3 regions of the Providencia sp. genome follow, and region 3 is predicted to be linked to each of the others. Evidence: predicted binding sites of a transcription regulator. Region 3 holds the regulator's gene; each other region holds the start of a gene.

Region 1 (6,077 bases), on a different contig from region 3:
GGCGGCTTTCAATTAACAGAGGCTCGAATTTTTCTCCAATGACAAGCTCAGTCGAGCCACCACCAATATCGATAACCAGTTTACGGCCTTTTTCCGGTTGAGTATGCTCAACACCCATGAAAATCAATCGCGCTTCTTCTTGTCCTGAAATAATTTCAATGGGATAGGGCATTATGCCTTTAGCGCGCTGCAAAAAATCTTTTACATTCGTTGCCACACGTAATGAATGGGTGCCTACGATACAAACGTTTTCAGGTGAAAAACCTTGTAAGCGCTCAGCGAATAGCGCTAAACAAGCTAGTCCTCTTTCCATTGCTTCTTCGCTAAGTTCATTGGTATCACTGAGCCCGTCAGCAAGATGCACCCGTTTTTTTAAGCGAGTAAGCACTTGTAATGCACCATTAACGATACGTGCAATCACCATGTGAAAACTATTAGAACCTAGGTCAATAGCCGCAATTTCTTGTGGTCTAGTCGTGGATGTATTGGTTATTGGCATAGTATCAAGCTCTTGTATCAGGCGTTTCGTGTGATTTTAAATAGTCATAAACCGCAAGTTGGGAACGAATTTTACGTTTATTACCGCGGGGAACATAATGATTACTTAAATCTTTGTCAACATAACGCGCTTTTACAGTATCGTTAAATTGTAACTCAAGAATATCTAAAACTAATTGTTTAAGACGTGGGTCTAGCAGGCGAACAGCGACCTCAATACGATAGTCTATATTACGAGTCATCCAATCTGCTGACGAAATAAAGACCTGTTCATCACCGGCGTTTGAAAAGACGTAAACGCGGTCATGTTCAAGAAATCTATCGACAATACTGGTTACTTGAATGTTTTCACTGTAACCCGCCTGACCAGTAACTAAAGAACACATACCGCGTACTAATAAGCGGATTTTGACACCTGCATTTGATGCATCATAAAGTTTATCGGTTAATTCTTTATCAACAAGGTTATTGATTTTTAATGTAATACCACTAGGTAATCCGGCGAGAGCATTACTAATTTCTTGATCAATGAGTTCATTTAATTTAGTGCGGGTATTTTGTGGTGATACCATTAAATTATCGAATGAAACAGGGCGGTATGGATTTTCAATAAAGCTAAAGACTCGGCGAACTTCATTGGTGATTTGTTCATTTGCAGTGAGTAATGAATAGTCAGTATAGAGACGCGCGGTTTTCTCGTTAAAATTACCGGTTCCAATATGTGCATAGCGGATAATTTCGCCATTTTCCATCCGCGAAATAATAAACAATTTAGCGTGGATTTTAAGGCCTGGCGCAGAGAAAATAACGTGTACGCCTGCTTCAGTTAATCTTTTGGCCCAATGAATGTTGGCAGCTTCATCAAAGCGCGCTTGTAGCTCAACCACCACTGTGACTTTTTTGCCATTGTGCGCGGCATGGATAACGGAATCAATAATCCGAGAATCTTTAGCGACACGATAAATATTGATTTTTATCGAGAGCACATTGGGGTCAAAAGAAGCTTGCCTCAGTAATTCTAAGGTATGTTCAAATGTGTAATAAGGGTAATAGAGCAGCACATCTCGTTCACGGATGGCATCAAATCCATTGCGAAAATTATCGAACCAACGATGGCGAAGTCTCGGCAATGGTTTATTTAATAAGTTTTTATTACCTTCATTTGGGAAGTTAATGAAATCTTTAAAGTTATGGTAACGTCCACCCGCAATAACAGAGTCATCATTAGATAACCCCAATTTTTGTCGTAGAAGAACCACCATTTCATCAGGCATATCTCGCTGATAAACAAAACGCACAGGTTCCGCGGTAAGGCGCTGTTTCAGGGTCGATGACATGATTTCAAGTAGGCTGGATTCCATTTCTGTCGCAATATCATATTCTGCATCGCGTGTCATTTTCATGGAATAAGCATTTAACTTATCGTAGTCAAAGAAGCCTTTAAAAATTTCATCAAGGGTATATCGCAAGATATTATCAATTAATACCATAGACTTTCGACGCTTGGGCATTTCGGGAGGCAAATTAACAAAACGCGGCACTTTATCTGATGGTATTTCTAATAACGCATACTGAATATCACTACCGTTAATAATTTCAACGGCAAGGTAGGTGTAGTCATCTTTTAGAAACTCGACTAAATCCGTATCCCGATTAATTAAAATCGGGGTAATGTGTTGACGTAAGTTTTGTCTGAAATATTGACGTACCCAAATTTGTTGGCGTGGGGATATTTGTCTTTCGTTAATTAAGAATATTTGGTTGCGAGCCATTTCAAGCAGTAAATCATTATACAAAACGTCAAACTCTTGTTCTTGTTTGGCGACTTTAGATTGGATGCGTTTAAGTAAATGACGAGAGCCACTGGCTGAGCCACGTTCTTCATTAATTAAAATCCGACGCTTCACATCGGCAAAACGGACTTTATAAAATTCATCTAAATTATTGGAATAAATGCCCAAAAAACGCATTCGCTCAATGAGAGGGTTACGCTTATCAGCGGCTTCTTGTAAAACGCGTTCGTTAAAAGCCAGCCAGCTTAACTCTTTTTCATGATAGAGACGTTCTTGGGACATTATTGCTCCGTAATACTCTAAGCGTTAATACTTATATGCCGTTGATATTAGATATCAATGTATAAATATGAATAATTTAGCTTTGATTAAACGCGCTGCTTAATGGCTGCATTTTTACTGACAACACTTTCAGGATTATCAGACTGTTGTTTCATTGCAAAATATTGGTGTTGAAAAACACACATACGAATTGCTGTATGATAGCGACCATTAACAAAAAACTCGTCAATTAATTCGCCTTCAGTATGAAAGCCTAGTTTATTATAAATATGAATAGCTTTTATATTTTCTTTATCGACGATGAGATAAAGCTTATATAAATTAAGAACAGAGAAAGCATAGTCCATCGCAAGTTTGGCTGCACGCGTTGCATAGCCTTTCCCTTGATAATGTGGAGCAATGATTATCTGAAATTCAGAGCGTCGGTGAATGTAATCGATTTCAACGAGTTCGACTAAGCCGACTTTTTCACTATCATTTTCAATGATAAAACGACGTTCGGATTGGTCATGAATATGTTTGTCGTAAAGATCGCTAAGTTCGACAAAAGCCTCATAAGGCTCTTCAAACCAGTAACGCATCACGCTGGCATTATTGTCAATTTGATGAATAAATGCTAAATCTTCACGTTCAAGTGGGCGCAACCTAAACGGATGAGCTTGCCCGGTAGTCATATAACACCTCTAATTATTTTTGGTATATGTTTATATATCGATTTTGCCGTTTTGGTAAAAACAGAAATAAACACACTGAATTAACTTCTAAGAACCATGATAAGGATACCATTTATTTGTAATAAAATAATGACTCAACGCAGAGAGTTTTTTTTCATGGCGAAGATTTATCCAGTTTAGGTGGGAAAATATTGAATAAGGTTAGAATAAAGAGAAAAAGGGCAGAAATTATTTTCGGCCCTTGATTTGATTAGCCTAGCGATTTAGCGGGTGTCGCTTAATAAAGGTCACTCGACAGCGGCACCTTGTGCAGGAAGTGGATTGCCATCTAACACCGCTTTGCCATCAATCATTGTTAATCGGTCATTCACAAACCATTGCACTACCATCGGGTAAATGTGGTGTTCTTTGGTTTTGATCCGCTCAATGACACCATTTTCAGTATCGTCTGTAAAAAGTGGGATTTTTGCTTGCAAAATGACAGGACCGCCATCAAGTTCTTCGGTGACAAAATGCACAGAAGTACCGTGTTCTTTATCGCCATTTTCAAGGGCTTTTCGGTGAGTATGCAACCCCGGATATTTAGGGAGTAAAGACGGGTGTATGTTGAGCATTTTACCCGAGAAATTTTTAACAAAATTCGATGATAAAATTCGCATAAAACCAGCAAGCACCACTAAGTCAGGTTGATATTGCGCTATTGTTTCCAGTAAAGCAGCATCGTATTCATCGCGGCTAAGATAGTTTTTAGCATTCAGACAAAGGGCGGGAATACCCGCCTCTTGTGCTCGAATAATACCGTATGCATCGCTTTGGTTGCTCACTACTGCAACAATATCAGCATTGATGGTGCCGTTATGGCAACCATCAATTAATGACTGCAAATTACTGCCACTACCGGAAATGAGGACAACAATTTTTTTCATTAGCGGATCACTACTTGCTCTTCACCTTCAGGTAATTGGCCGATGGTGCCAATCTGCCATGCTTTTTCACCTAATGCGGTGAGTAATGTTAACGCAGAGGCAACTTCGGTTTGAGGCAGAGCAATAATGATACCGACACCACAGTTAAACGTGCGATACATTTCATGTGTTGTAACTGCACCTGCTTGTTGTAACCAACTAAATACGCTCGGCCACTGCCAGCTATCGCCATCAATAATAGCTTGAGTATTATCAGGTAAAACGCGTGGAATATTTTCCCAAAAACCGCCACCTGTAATATGTGCGATAGCGTGAATATTATTTTTAGAAATCAGCTCAAGGACATTTTTCACATAAATGCGAGTTGGCATTAATAAATGATCAGCGAGTGATTTGCCCTCTAACTGAGTATTTTCTGGGTTAGTTTTGCTGACTTCTAAAATTTTGCGTACGAGAGAATAGCCATTTGAATGAGGACCACTTGATCCTAAAGCGATTAATGCATCACCCGCACTGACTTTAGTGCCATCAATAATTTCTGAGCGCTCAACGACACCAACACAGAAACCAGCAACGTCATAATCTTCACCATGATACATACCTGGCATTTCGGCAGTTTCACCACCCACTAAGGCACAACCTGATTGTTTACAGCCTTCAGCGATACCTGTGATGACGCTTGCCGCTGTATCGACGTCTAATTTGCCTGTTGCGTAGTAGTCGAGGAAGAATAGGGGCTCAGCACCTTGTACAATTAAATCGTTAACGCACATAGCGACAAGGTCAATACCAATCGAATCGTGACGCTTTAAATCCATCGCAAGACGTAATTTGGTGCCAACGCCATCGGTACCTGAAACCAAAACTGGTTCACGGTACTTCTGTGGCAGGGAACATAATGCACCAAAGCCTCCGAGTCCTCCCATGACTTCTGGGCGGCGAGTTTCTTTTACTACACCTTTAATGCGTTCAACCAATGCGTTACCTGCATCAATATCGACACCGGCATCTTTATAGCTGAGAGAGGTTTTATCAGTCACTACGGCCCCCAAGGCAATTGCATATTTAGAAAAATAAACTATCTTGATAGATATTCTAGCAGGCAACGCAAACGTTTGCGATAGCTTTGTTAATGAAAAATTATGGCAAAGACTCTTCAAGTTACCATGGTGTTAGCTACACTTAGTATTCATCCTTATAATATCGCTTAGAGATAAGCATATAAACTAGCTAATTAACTATTTGAATTAGCAGATATATTTAAAAAAACAAAATCTAACTGATTAAATTTTGACCTAAGTCAAGCGGAATCTAGTGGCATCTACCGAAAAAAGAGGTATAATCCGGCGATTTTTTTGTCCGCCAGTGTCTAAAACAGTAGGAGAAACCCATGAAGATCGTTGAGGTAAAACACCCTCTCGTTAAACATAAACTCGGCCTGATGCGAGCTCATGATATAAGTACTAAGCGTTTTCGTGAACTGGCCTCAGAGGTTGGTAGCCTACTCACTTATGAAGCAACCGCTGACCTAGAAACTGAAAAAGTAACAATAGATGGTTGGTGCGGTCCGGTAGAAGTTGAACAAATCAAAGGTAAGAAAATAACGGTAGTCCCAATTCTTCGTGCAGGTATCGGCATGATGAATGGTGTTCTAGATAGTATTCCAAGTGCACGTATCAGTGTGGTGGGTGTTTATCGTGATGAAGAAACACTAAAACCTGTCCCTTATTTCCAAAAATTAGCTTCAAATATTGATGAGCGTATGGCGCTAGTCGTTGACCCGATGTTAGCGACCGGTGGCTCTATGATTGCAACAATTGATTTGTTGAAAAAATCAGGTTGTCATGCAATTAAAATTTTGGTTCTTGTTGCTGCGCCGGAAGGTATTAAAGCACTTGAAGCCG
Region 2 (6,077 bases), on a different contig from region 3:
CCACATCATCAGCAAAATGGAAATGTGTTTTTAACAAAGCGACTAAATGACTGACTTGCGTTTTATCTAGATAGGTTGGTGTACCTCCGCCCCAATGCATTTGGCTGACGGTACGATTTTTCAATAATGCGGCTCGCTGAATAATTTCCTTTTCTATCACTTTTAAATATTCATCAGCTTTATGTTTTTGCCGAGTCACCAATTTATTACAACCGCAGAAATAGCAAAGCTTATGACAAAAAGGAATATGCACATAAAGAGATAATGGGCGCTCGGGATAGCGCTCTGTCGCACTAATAAACGCTTTCTCATCATATTCTTGATTAAATTCTAAAGCCGTTGGATACGATGTATAGCGTGGCCCTGAATAATTATATTTTTGGATGAGAGAAAGATCCCAAACGATATTTTGCTCTGACATTAACATTCCTCAATTGACCAATAGCTCAAAACCAAACTTTGGATTGCGCCTTATTTAGATTTTTTATTAGGCGATATTTATACGTGAGTAGATTATATACTCTAAATAATTCAAAAGGCAGCTAGGCGACAACACCGCAACTTTAAGTATGACGAGTATAGTATTGTTATGAAAAAGAGACTTGATGTAACATCAAAGAAAAGTAGTTTAGGGGAAAAATAGGCATTATTTCCCCTCGTGTAAAACGAGAGGAAACATTAAGTGAGGATTATTTACTTTTTAAGATGCGCATAATGTCATCTAATTTATCTTCTTCCTCTTCGTTTTCTTCTTCATCGCTAAACTCAATACCTAACTGCTTCATCAGCTCATCGATACGATCTAAGCAAGTATCAATATATTTTTGCTCTTTTTCAGTTATCGTTTCACCATCTTCTAAACGAGCTAAAAGGCCGTCTAAGCGATCATCGCTTTCTAACATCTCTAACTCTTTTTCAGGCGCGAGTTTTTCTTTAACGATTGGCTGTTTTGCCACAACCGGAGCTGCCTTGGGTTGATTTCCATCGAGAATCAAAGCTACTGGTTTTTTACTGCCTAAACGTGGGTCTACCACATTATTTTGACCGTTATTTTGACCATTTGCAGGTTTATCTTGGTTACGGCTACCAGATTTGTTACCACGATGCTTTTTATCGTGCTTACGTTCACGACCTTCAGCATTCATTTCAGCGGTCGTTTTGCGGTATTTTTTCTTAGTTTTACTTGTTGGTGTTTTTGGTGAGTTCATGGTCTGATACCTTGATAAAGTCAGTTTCTGCTGCGGAATCTAGCAGAATCCCTCAAGCGGCGAAAGCACTGCTTTGCAATTAAAGTAGATTTTTTTTATCCGCTTGATAACTCATAACAGTACATGATTGATTATAGCGCGATTTTGCCCTAATGGGAAAAACGGCCCCAGAATTTGAGGCCGTTAAATAAAGGAGGTAATTAAGCGTCGACCAGTATCATTTTCAATAAAAATAAAATAGCCACTAAAACAACACACAAACCAAGATCACGCCAACGGCCAGTACCAATTTTCATGGCACAGTAAGCAATAAAGCCTAAAGCGATACCTTCGGTAATTGAGAAGCTAAATGGCATCATCACTGCGGTAATAAATGCAGGAACAGATTCAGTCAAATCATCCCACTTCACGCGAGTTAGGCTTGATGTCATCAGCACACCAACATAAATCAACGCACCTGCGGTTGCATAAGCAGGAACCATACCGGCTAGTGGTGATATAAACATGGTCAATAAGAACAAAATGCCGACAACGACCGCAGTCAGTCCGGTACGACCGCCAACAGAAACACCTGATGAGCTTTCAATATAAGCGGTAACGGATGACGTTCCCATTGCTGAACCCGCAACGGAGCTTAAACTATCAACATATAATGCCTGCTTCATGCGAGGGAAAGTACCGCGTTCATTAGTAATCCCCGCTTTATCCGTTACACCAATCATTGTGCCAGAGGAATCAAACAGGTTAACTAACATGAAGGAAAAAATAACACCGGAGAGTGCGAGATCAAATGAGCCACTAAAATCAACTTGCCCAACAACACTAGTGATACTTGGCGGCATAGAAAAAATACCACTAAATTTCACATCGCCAAGCGCTAAACCAATCAGCGTTGTCACCGCAATAGAAACCAATACCGCAGCATGGATATTACGAGCGGCTAAGATGGCAATAATAAAAAAGCCGAGTGCGCCCAACCAAACATTGTGATGCGTTAAATTACCGATAGATACTAAAGTATCTGGGTTAGCCACGATAATACCGGAGTTTTTCAACCCCATCATGGCAATAAACAAACCAATACCACTGGTAATACCGACACGCAAACTCAGAGGAATATTAGCAATAATCCAATAACGAATACGAAATAAAGTGAGGATAAATAAACCGACGGCACCCCAAAATACAGCCCCCATCGCCACTTCCCATGAGTAGCCCATAGCGCCAACAACCACAAAAGCGAAGAAGGCATTCAATCCCATCGCAGGTGCGACTGCAATAGGCAAATTAGCCAATATCCCCATAAAGATGCTACCTATCGCCGCAATTAAGCAAGTGGTAACAAAGACCGCTTTGATATCCATGCCAGCAATAGACAAAATTTGTGGGTTAACAAATACGATATATACCATCGTCAGGAAAGTCGTACAGCCTGCAACGACCTCTGTTTTCGCCGTCGTGCCGTGTTCTTGTAGCTTAAAAACACGCTGAAACAAGCTCTGTTGTGATGTCGAGCCAGAAGATTGATTACTCATTAGATGCGCCTAAAAAAAGTTTTTTTCGACTCATACTACCGTTAAAATTGAGAAAAAAAAACGATTGCGTGAACTTTAAGACCAAAAAAACCCTAACTTACTGATACAACGTGATGAATTTGAATAATCAACTAAAGATAAATTTTTGAATGAGATAGCGACGATCACGCCGCTATTTTAAGATAATCAGGATAACGCGAGCAGTTTTTGTCTACGCCAAAACAGGAGTTTACGTTTCGCTGCTAACTTATGTGGTACATTTTGGTTACTCAATTTCTTTGCAATCACATTCGCTGCAATTTCAATGCTCAAACACATGACAAAATAGATAAAGGCAACAAATAGGAATACTTCAAGAGGATAAACCATTTCACGGTTATTAACTTGTGTTGCCAAAAATGATAGTTCCGCTACCCCGACAATATAAGCTAAAGAAGTATCTTTAATTAATGCTATCCATTGGTTGATAAACGACGGCACCATCATGCGTAAGGCCTGTGGTAAAACAATATAGAACAGCGATTGCCAGCGATTAAGCCCTAATGACATACCCGCTTGCCATTGCCCTTTACCTATCGCCAATATTCCTGCTTTCACTGCATGGGCTAAATAAGCAGAGGTGATCAATGCCAGCGCACAAACGACAGTTGTGATACCGGGGATCTCCGTTCCCAGTAAAATGGGTAACAAGAAATAGGTCCAGAAGATCAGCATAATAACGGGAATAGCGCGGAAAAAGCCAAGAATAGCCGCGAAAACATTCATCCAAAAGCCGCGTAACATTGCCAATGCGATACCGGCTAAAGTACCTAAAATGATAGATGCGCCACCAGCAAGTATGCTAATAACCAGCGTCAAAGCTGCCCCTTCTAGTGGGCCATCAGGGTAAGCACCAAAAAGTAGGTATTGCCAATTTTGCTCGATAACTGAAAAGTCCATTTTATACCCCTTGCGCTAAATTACGCTGTTGACGCCACTGACCCCAAGCTTCCATCAATGCGATAATGGCAATATATAGCACCGTCGCAACGCCAAAGGCGGTGAAGGTTTTCAGTGTTTGACTATCGACTTGGCGAGAAACGTATGAAAGCTCAGCGACGCCAATCGCCATTGTCAGTGATGAATTTTTCACCACATTCATATATTGGCCAAGCAGCGGTGGCATGGCAATTTTTACGGCTTGTGGTAGAACGACTAATTTCATCGCTTGCCAAGATGTTAGCCCTAAAGCAAAAGCCGCATATTTTTGCCCTTGGCGTACACCACGAATACCCGCGCGCACTTCTTCTGCAATGAAAGGTACGGTATATAGGGTTAAACCCACAAATCCAGCTAAAAATTCAAACGATGGCCAACCAAGAGTCATCCCCAGTAATGTCACCGTATGAGGCGTATTCAGCCACTCCATCGCCGACGATGGCAAAATCTCACCTGAAGCAAAATACCAAAAAAACAACTGCACGAGCAAAGGTGTGTTACGAAAAATGGAAATATAGAGCGTCACTAACCAACGTAGCGGGGCTATTTGGCTATCCTTTGCAGATGCAACGATGAAACCTAATAGCGTAGAAGCAATGATAGTACAAACTGAGATCCAGACTGTGAGTAAAAATCCATAGCCAAACCACTCAAGGTATTGGGGTGCCAGTAAGTTTGCAGACCAAAAGTCATCGCTAAAAAATTTCTCAAACATAATAAATACCTACTTCTTTCACACCAATACACTTAATACTTTAAGATGCTAACACCCATGCAACTTACAGTATGGCCTGTATAATCAAGAACCCCGCGACATTTGCGGGGTATCTATTTATCTAACCTTTCGTCTCAATGTGTCACATCAACTTGCATTAAGTGAATGAAACATTCTGTTGATTGATTATGACTGAGGCTGTTGTTGGCTCAATGGTGCAAATTTAAAATCACCACGAGGCTGTGCGGCTTTCGTTTCTGGACCAAACCAACGGTCATAAATTACTTGCGCTTTACCCTCTTTTTCCAATTTCAACAGAGTTTGATTTACGCTTTCCACCAAACGATCTTCACCTTTGTTTGTTGCCAGCGCTTGATACTCTTTTGTCAGACTAAATGGTGAGATTTCGAAATCTACTTTTACCTTTTCGGGTAAATTACCAAGCAAACCAACTAATTTCGCATCATCCTGAGTGATAGCTTGTACGTTACCATTACGTAGTGCTGCGAAGGCTTGCGGGGTGTCATCATAGGAAATGACTTTAGTATCAGGGAAACGCTCACGCAAAGTCACTTCCTGTACGGTGCCTTTGTCAGCGCCAATACGCAGTGGTTTGATATCATCTGGCGTTTTCAAAACACCTTTACGTGCGATAAATTTTTGGCCTGTCGCAAAATCAGGGATAGTAAAATCAACCTGTTTTGCACGCTCATCAGTGATGGTGAAGTTAGCACCAATCAAGTCAACTTTGCCTGAGCTTAGCAGAGGAATACGGTTTGCAGGGTTCGTTGGACGCAATTCTAATTTAACACCTAAATCATCAGCGACTGCCTGGGCAATATCAATATCATAACCTGCTAATTTTTTCGTTTGTGGGTCAATAAACCCAAACGGAGGATTACTATCAAAAACAGAAATACGAACAACTCCCGCCTTTTTAATATCATCTAATTTGTCCGCACTCGCGATATTCGCTGTCAGCGCCAGACCTGTAAGTAATACGGTAGTAAGAATACGAGCTTTCATTGAACACCTCAGACGGTAAGTTTTTGTAAATCGACCATCACAAGCTATCAATTAATGCTTAGCACTGGAAATAATATTAGATAATATATTTATAACTAAATGGAATAACAAAGATAATAAAAAAAGGGCAAAACCCACTGGGTGCCCTAAATATGGCTTACACCATATAGATCGCTTATTGAGCGAGAAGAAAACGAATCATTGAATAAGTGACTAATACTCTAAAAAACGCAGTTACAGCTCAAAGCATGGGGAGCTTCAACGTTTTTCAAAAAAATTGCATTACTCATGCTTTAAATAATTTAGCAGTATGAAACTAAGCCCTAGAAACATACATAAGTATGTGACTAGGGTTAGTGAATGAAGCCAACACCGCTATAGTACGAAATATAACAAGTATTCAATACTTTAAATAATTCGCGATGTGGCAAGGCGGCAAATGAAACTAAGCCCTAGAAGCATACACAAGTATGTGACTAGGGTTAGTGAATGAAGCCAACACCGCTGCGGCTCAAAGTATGATGAGTTATTTACTCGTTAGCATCTTCTCTAAATTATCCCCACCCACATGGCGGAAATCCTGCCCTTTGACATAATAAAAAATAAACTCACAAA
Region 3 (6,077 bases):
ATTTAATGCTTTAGAAACTGCAATTGGATATGACGCTCCGTTCATTGCTGCCATAAAGCAAAATGGGATTAGGATCATTGTTAAAGTTGGCGTCATATAAATTGCCATAATAAACAGGATAGACATGCTTATGGCATAACCAATCAGTAATAAAAGGAAAAGGGCCTCTGTGCGAACTTTGGTTAAGACAAAACGACATCCATAACCACCAATAATGAATGCAAGGGTTTGTGGGATATAACTTAAGCCAATATCTGCGGGATTGAAACCCATATTACGTAAAATAAAAGGTGAGCCTGTCAGCCATGCGAAGAAACCAGCGCTGCATGAAGCATAGATTAAAACATTACCACTGAAAATGCGTGAGCTAAGTATATTCAGGAAGGAAACTTTAGCTTGGGAACTATTTTCATCTATGGTTGCTTTGGGCGTGATTTTCTTTAATAGCAATGTTGGAATCAGTAATAAGATACCAACAATCATCAGTACGACAAAAATGAACTCCCATGACTGATGTTCGAGTACCCAAGCGCCTAATAATGGTGCGAGAGCTGGGGATAACGCAACTAAAGGCATGATAGATGCAAAAACTTTTTGTGTACTTGCTGCATCATAGCGGTCGATGACTAAAGCTTGCCAAAGCACAGCAGTGGAGCATACCCCTACTGCTTGTAAGAAACGTAATATCAATAATTGAGTAGCGTCTGTAACCCAGACCATACCTAAACAACTAATAATAAATAGTGATAGCCCAACAATTAAAATCGGCTTACGACCGAGTTTGTCAGATAGAGGACCCCAGAGAAGTTGAGCAAAAGCAAACCCAGCTAAAAATATGCTGAGTGAAGCGCTGATGGAGCCTTCGGTAGTATTTAACGAGGTTTGCATGGCACCAAATGCCGGTAGATACATATCGATAGCTAAAAAGCCCAACATGCTTAAACCCGCAAGGTAAATGATAAATCCAGGGGAATTTCTCGTTACAGTATTCGTCATAATTGTTTACTTATTCAAAATTTAAAAAAATGTTAACAGTTACCTTATTGTATAGGCTATTTTTTTACATTGTGAAACGGTAATATTTGGATCTTGTCATCAAAAAATTTGAAAGGAAATGATATGTGGTCAGCCCATGCACTCGAAGTCATTGATGCAGTCGCTCGTACAGGAAGCTTTAGCGGCGCCGCTGAGGAGCTTCACCGTGTACCTTCAGCGATTAGTTACACCGTAAAACAAGTTGAAGAATGGCTGGCTGTACCTTTATTTGAACGCCGACATCGTGACGTTGTATTGACGGAGGCCGGCGTCATTTTTATTAAACAAAGCCGATCTGTTATCAAAAAAATGATAGATACACGCCATCAGTGCCAACAAGTTGCAAATGGTTGGCGTGGTCAATTTAGTATTGCAGTGGATTGTATCGTAAAGCCACAGCGTACTGAGCAACTCATTCTTGATTTTTATCGACATTTTCCTGACATTGAACTTTATATTCATCCTGAAGTATTTAACGGTGTGTGGGATGCGCTTGCTGACGGTCGGGTTGATGTTGCTATTGGCGCTACAAGAGCATCACCTATTGGTGAACGTTATAGTTTTCGTGATATGGGATTCATGTCTTGGTTATGTGTAGCAGAGCCTAAACATCCACTTGCACAACTCAATAATAAATTAACGGATGATGAAATGCGGCCATATCCGAGTTTATGTTTAGAAGATACATCTCGTAATTTGCCAAAGCGTGATACGTGGGCACTGGATAACCAGCGTCGATTAGTTGTACCTAACTGGGAAAATGGTGTGGCTTGCGTACTTAATGGGTTATGTGTTGGGATGATGCCTGAGCACCGAGTGGCTCCACTGTGTGCGGATGATAAATTAGTCGAGTTAGCGTTGACTCAACCTTTTCCTCCTAGCCCATGTTGTTTGACTTGGGTGGAAAAGAATACATCTCCAGCGTTGAGTTGGTTGCTTGATTATCTTGGTGATAGTGAAACACTCAACGCTGAATGGTTAGCACCCTAATTTAGCGGCGGTAGTCGATAAATGGACCATCGGCAACAGAACGACGTTCAACAAGGCGAGGGTGGACTTCAATAGTTTGAGCATCTTCGCGCTTATTGACAATGCGATCGAGCAGCATAGAAAATGCCATTTGCCCTAAACGCTCTTTGGGCTGATGGATTGTGGTTAATGCAGGTGTAAAATAACGCGCATTACGAACATTATCGTAGCCGATAATTGAAATATCTTGAGGTACACGTAAACCCATTTCATCTGCGGCGCAGATAGCACCCATAGCCATAATATCACCACCACAAAATACAGCAGTTGGCTTCTGTTTATGGCTAAGAATTTGCATCATGGCTTTATAGCCAGACTCAGGTTCAAAATCGCCTTGAACGACCCATTCATCTTTGAGTGTTATTTTCGCTTCTTCCATTGCTTTTTGGAAACCAGTTAAACGACCAATACCTGTATTTCGTTCCAAAGAGCCAGGAATGATACCAATATCACGATGGCCTCTATCAATCAGATAACGACCAGCAAGATAACCACCATGGAAAGAGTTATCAATAATGCTATCAGTAAAGTCGCCACGAGAAGCACCCCAGTCCATCACAACCATAGGAATGTTTCTATAATCTTCCAAAGTGCTTAAAAGCGTATCTGGATACTCTGAGCACATCACTAATAGCCCATCCACTCGCTTTTGTGCCAACATCTGCAAATAAGCTGATTGTTTTCGATAATCATTATAGGAATTACATAGGATCAGTGTGTAGCCTTTTTCATAACAACAGTTTTCTACCGATTCAATGACTTCAGCAAAATAAGGTGTTTCACTTGATGTGGCTAACAACCCAATTGATTTTGTATGGTTAACCTTCAAACTACGGGCAACCGCGCTAGGTGAATAATTGAGTTCTTTTATAGCAGCCCATACTGCAGCTTTTGTATCTTCAGCTACAAAGCGCGTTTTATTAATAACATGGGATACGGTTGTGGTGGAGACGCCAGCGCGTTTCGCCACATCTTTAATCGTTGCCATGGGTGGGGAAAACTCCTGACCAACATTAGGTCTTGTTAAGAATTCTTGTTAAAAAATTACCTGCATATTGATGCATAGATCTATTGCTGGCAATAAATTAGCGGTTTGTTGTCGATTTTGTCTGATCTAGCTCAAAAACGAAAGAAATAATTGATGTTATAACATGTGACATAGACACTGGTTTTACAATTTTGGCAGTGTATACTTAATTAACCTTATCGTTATTATGGTTATTTTACTTGCTTAATTGCTTTAAGATGAGAGGAACTCATGGATACAGATTTTAAATTTGGATTATTTGCAGCATTAGGTTCGCTAGCCGTAATTATTGTGTTTGCGGTACATCTGTTCTGATTATATTCACATCCTCATTGGATGAAAAGATTAAGGGCGAGAAAATAACTCGCCCTTAATCATATTAACAATTTGAATTATGCTAAATTTTCTTCAACAAATTTCCAGTTTACTAAAGACCAGAAATTTTCTAAATATTTAGGGCGTGCATTACGATAGTCAATGTAATAAGCATGTTCCCAAATATCAACAGTCAGTATAGGCTTATCGTCACCAGATACCGGTGTTGCTGCATTGGAAGTATTGACGATAGCTAAACTACCATCTGCTTTTTTCACTAACCAAGTCCAACCTGCACCAAAGTTTTTAATTGCAGAGTCCGTGAATTGTTCTTTGAATTGAGCAAAAGATCCAAACGCTTTATTGATAGCATCGGCGACTTTACCTGTTGGTTCTCCACCTGCGTTAGGTGCAAGGCAGTGCCAATAAAAGGTATGATTCCAAACTTGAGCAGCATTGTTGAATATGCCTGCTTCAGATGTTTTAATTATATCTTCTAATGATTTACCTTCGAAGTTAGTGCCTTTAATCAGATTATTCAGATTAACAACATAGGTATTGTGATGCTTACCATAGTGGTACTCTAATGTTTCAGATGAGATATAAGGCTCTAAAGCATCTTTTTCATATGGTAGAGCGGGTAGTTCAAATGACATTGCTTACTCCTTAGTTACTTTGAATCAACTTGCTTGGGTGTTTGCTCACAATGCGAGCGGAAATCATCGACTATCTTCCATTTATAGCTGATAAATATGATTTTTATTTATTGCTATAGGATATGTAATATATTAATGATAGCACGATAAACCTTATAAAAAATAAGTGTTATTATTATGCTAATAAAATTAATAAAACTAAGTACTATTCACGGGTGTCTAATGCATGGCTACGTATTTTCTAGTGTGGCTAAAGAGTAAAGTAATATTTAAATAGTTTATTATTTAATCTATTGCTATAGGCTAGAGGTAAATTTGAGGGCATTATTTTTTGAGCGCGGCTCAATATAGTCTATTGGTGCGCTATCTTTTTGCATGTTATGGTAATGCCTCTATAAAACTGGCATATTATATGAAACAATATACCCGTGATACACCAACATGTTGGTCGTTATGTTATTGAAATACCGTAATTTTTTATGTCTATCGGTGATTTTCGTTTGCTACCTACATGTATCTCGAACTATTTTGTGTATAACGTTTTCGATATTCCGGTTATTATTACCGACTAATATATTATGTCAGCTAGGCAGGTTCATGTGGGATCTAGCATTGAACTGGCGATTGACTGCAAAACCAGCACCCTTGTTTTAAGGAAGTAAAAAATGACGACAATTGAAAGACTCGAGCGCCAAATTAAAGAAAACCCAATCTTATTATATATGAAAGGCTCTCCTAAACTTCCGAGCTGTGGTTTTTCTGCACAAGCAGTACAAGCACTGTCTTCTTGTGGTGAACGATTTGCTTATGTGGATATCCTGCAAAATCCAGATATTCGTGCAGAGTTGCCAAAATATGCAAACTGGCCAACTTTTCCTCAACTGTGGGTTGATGGCGAATTGGTCGGTGGTTGCGATATTATTATGGAAATGGCTCAACGTGGTGAGCTTCAAACGTTGATTAAAGAAACTGCAGATAAGTATCGTTCAGCTGATGAGGCGAACGCCGAGTAACGGATTGTTCTTTTTATCATAATGCTTATATGTAAAAGCCGGATTAGTATGTGTTCATGCTAATCCGGCTTTTTAATTTAGGGCTGTTGAGTTTCTTCGACTAAAGGCCATCCACCCATTTTTTTCCATTTATTCACGATTTCGCAAAATAATAAAGCAGTACGATTCGTATCATATAGTGCACCGTGAGCTTGTTTGCCATCAAAAGGAATACCGGCAGTGGAACAAGCTTTCGCGAGAATAGTTTGACCGAAAACCAATCCACTTAAAGCTGCTGTATCAAAAGTAGCGAACGGGTGAAAAGGGTTACGCTTTAAACTTGCCCGCTCAGCAGCGTTCATGACAAAGCTATGGTCAAAATTTGCATTATGAGCCACGATAATAGCGCGATTACAATCAGTATTTTTTATACCTTTACGCACAACTTTAAAAATAGCATGAAGCGCATCGTATTCACTTACTGCACCGCGTAGAGGGTTTGTTGGATCAATACCTGTAAAAGCGAGAGCAGCCGGTTCTAAATTTGCACCTTCAAATGGGTCAACATGAAAATGTAGAGTTTCATCAATTGCTAGCCAACCGTCTTTATCCATTTTTAATGTAATGGCGGCAATCTCTAACAATCCATCTGTTTTTGCGTTAAATCCACCTGTTTCTACATCGATTACAACAGGGTAGTAGCCCCTGAAACGGCTAACCAGGGTATTCATATTTTTTTTTTCAGACATTAGGACTTTCATTTTAGAGTTTCTGGTTGGCTTATATTATGCCAAAACCAGTAAAATTTTGCAGGTAAACTCAGCAGAAAATTTAGGTAGTTAAATTCACTACCTAAATTTAAAAGATAGGAGCCTTAGTGGCCTAATCCTTTGCTTGCACTTTTATTTTCAATGAGCTCGATTTTATAGTTATCAGGGTCTTCAACAAAGGCGATGATTGTTGTACCGCCTTTTACTGGGCCCGCTTCGCGTGTGACATTACCGCCAGCTTTACGGATGTTGT

Evidence for each region. Region 3 encodes PurR, which represses purine synthesis genes. Its sites were predicted from a motif close to CANGCAAACGTTTGCNTG; they were not measured.
Region 1: the regulator PurR is predicted to act here: its motif matches at 5,278-5,295, upstream of purM (phosphoribosylformylglycinamidine cyclo-ligase).
Region 2: the regulator PurR is predicted to act here: its motif matches at 2,797-2,814, upstream of ACTH6U_RS06065 (NCS2 family permease).

Annotation. Positions count from the first base shown of each region.
Region 1 covers NZ_JBQDNB010000009.1:99,616-105,692, reverse strand. The annotation lists gene ppx (exopolyphosphatase) at 1-499, opposite strand, end outside; gene ppk1 (polyphosphate kinase 1) at 504-2,573, opposite strand; gene speG (spermidine N1-acetyltransferase) at 2,660-3,247, opposite strand; gene purN (phosphoribosylglycinamide formyltransferase) at 3,535-4,173, opposite strand; gene purM (phosphoribosylformylglycinamidine cyclo-ligase) at 4,173-5,213, opposite strand; gene upp (uracil phosphoribosyltransferase) at 5,564-6,077, shown strand, end outside.
Region 2 covers NZ_JBQDNB010000005.1:84,901-90,977, forward strand. The annotation lists gene hemN (oxygen-independent coproporphyrinogen III oxidase) at 1-421, opposite strand, end outside; gene yihI (Der GTPase-activating protein YihI) at 690-1,208, opposite strand; gene ACTH6U_RS06065 (NCS2 family permease) at 1,409-2,743, opposite strand; gene ACTH6U_RS06070 (amino acid ABC transporter permease) at 2,930-3,682, opposite strand; gene ACTH6U_RS06075 (amino acid ABC transporter permease) at 3,684-4,436, opposite strand; gene ACTH6U_RS06080 (ABC transporter substrate-binding protein) at 4,623-5,462, opposite strand; gene phoU (phosphate signaling complex protein PhoU) at 5,989-6,077, opposite strand, start outside.
Region 3 covers NZ_JBQDNB010000025.1:30,563-36,639, reverse strand. The annotation lists gene punC (purine nucleoside transporter PunC) at 1-996, opposite strand, end outside; gene punR (DNA-binding transcriptional activator PunR) at 1,120-2,025, shown strand; gene purR (HTH-type transcriptional repressor PurR) at 2,027-3,052, opposite strand; gene sodB (superoxide dismutase [Fe]) at 3,484-4,062, opposite strand; gene ACTH6U_RS16580 (Grx4 family monothiol glutaredoxin) at 4,728-5,075, shown strand; gene rnt (ribonuclease T) at 5,153-5,803, opposite strand; gene gloA (lactoylglutathione lyase) at 5,929-6,077, opposite strand, start outside.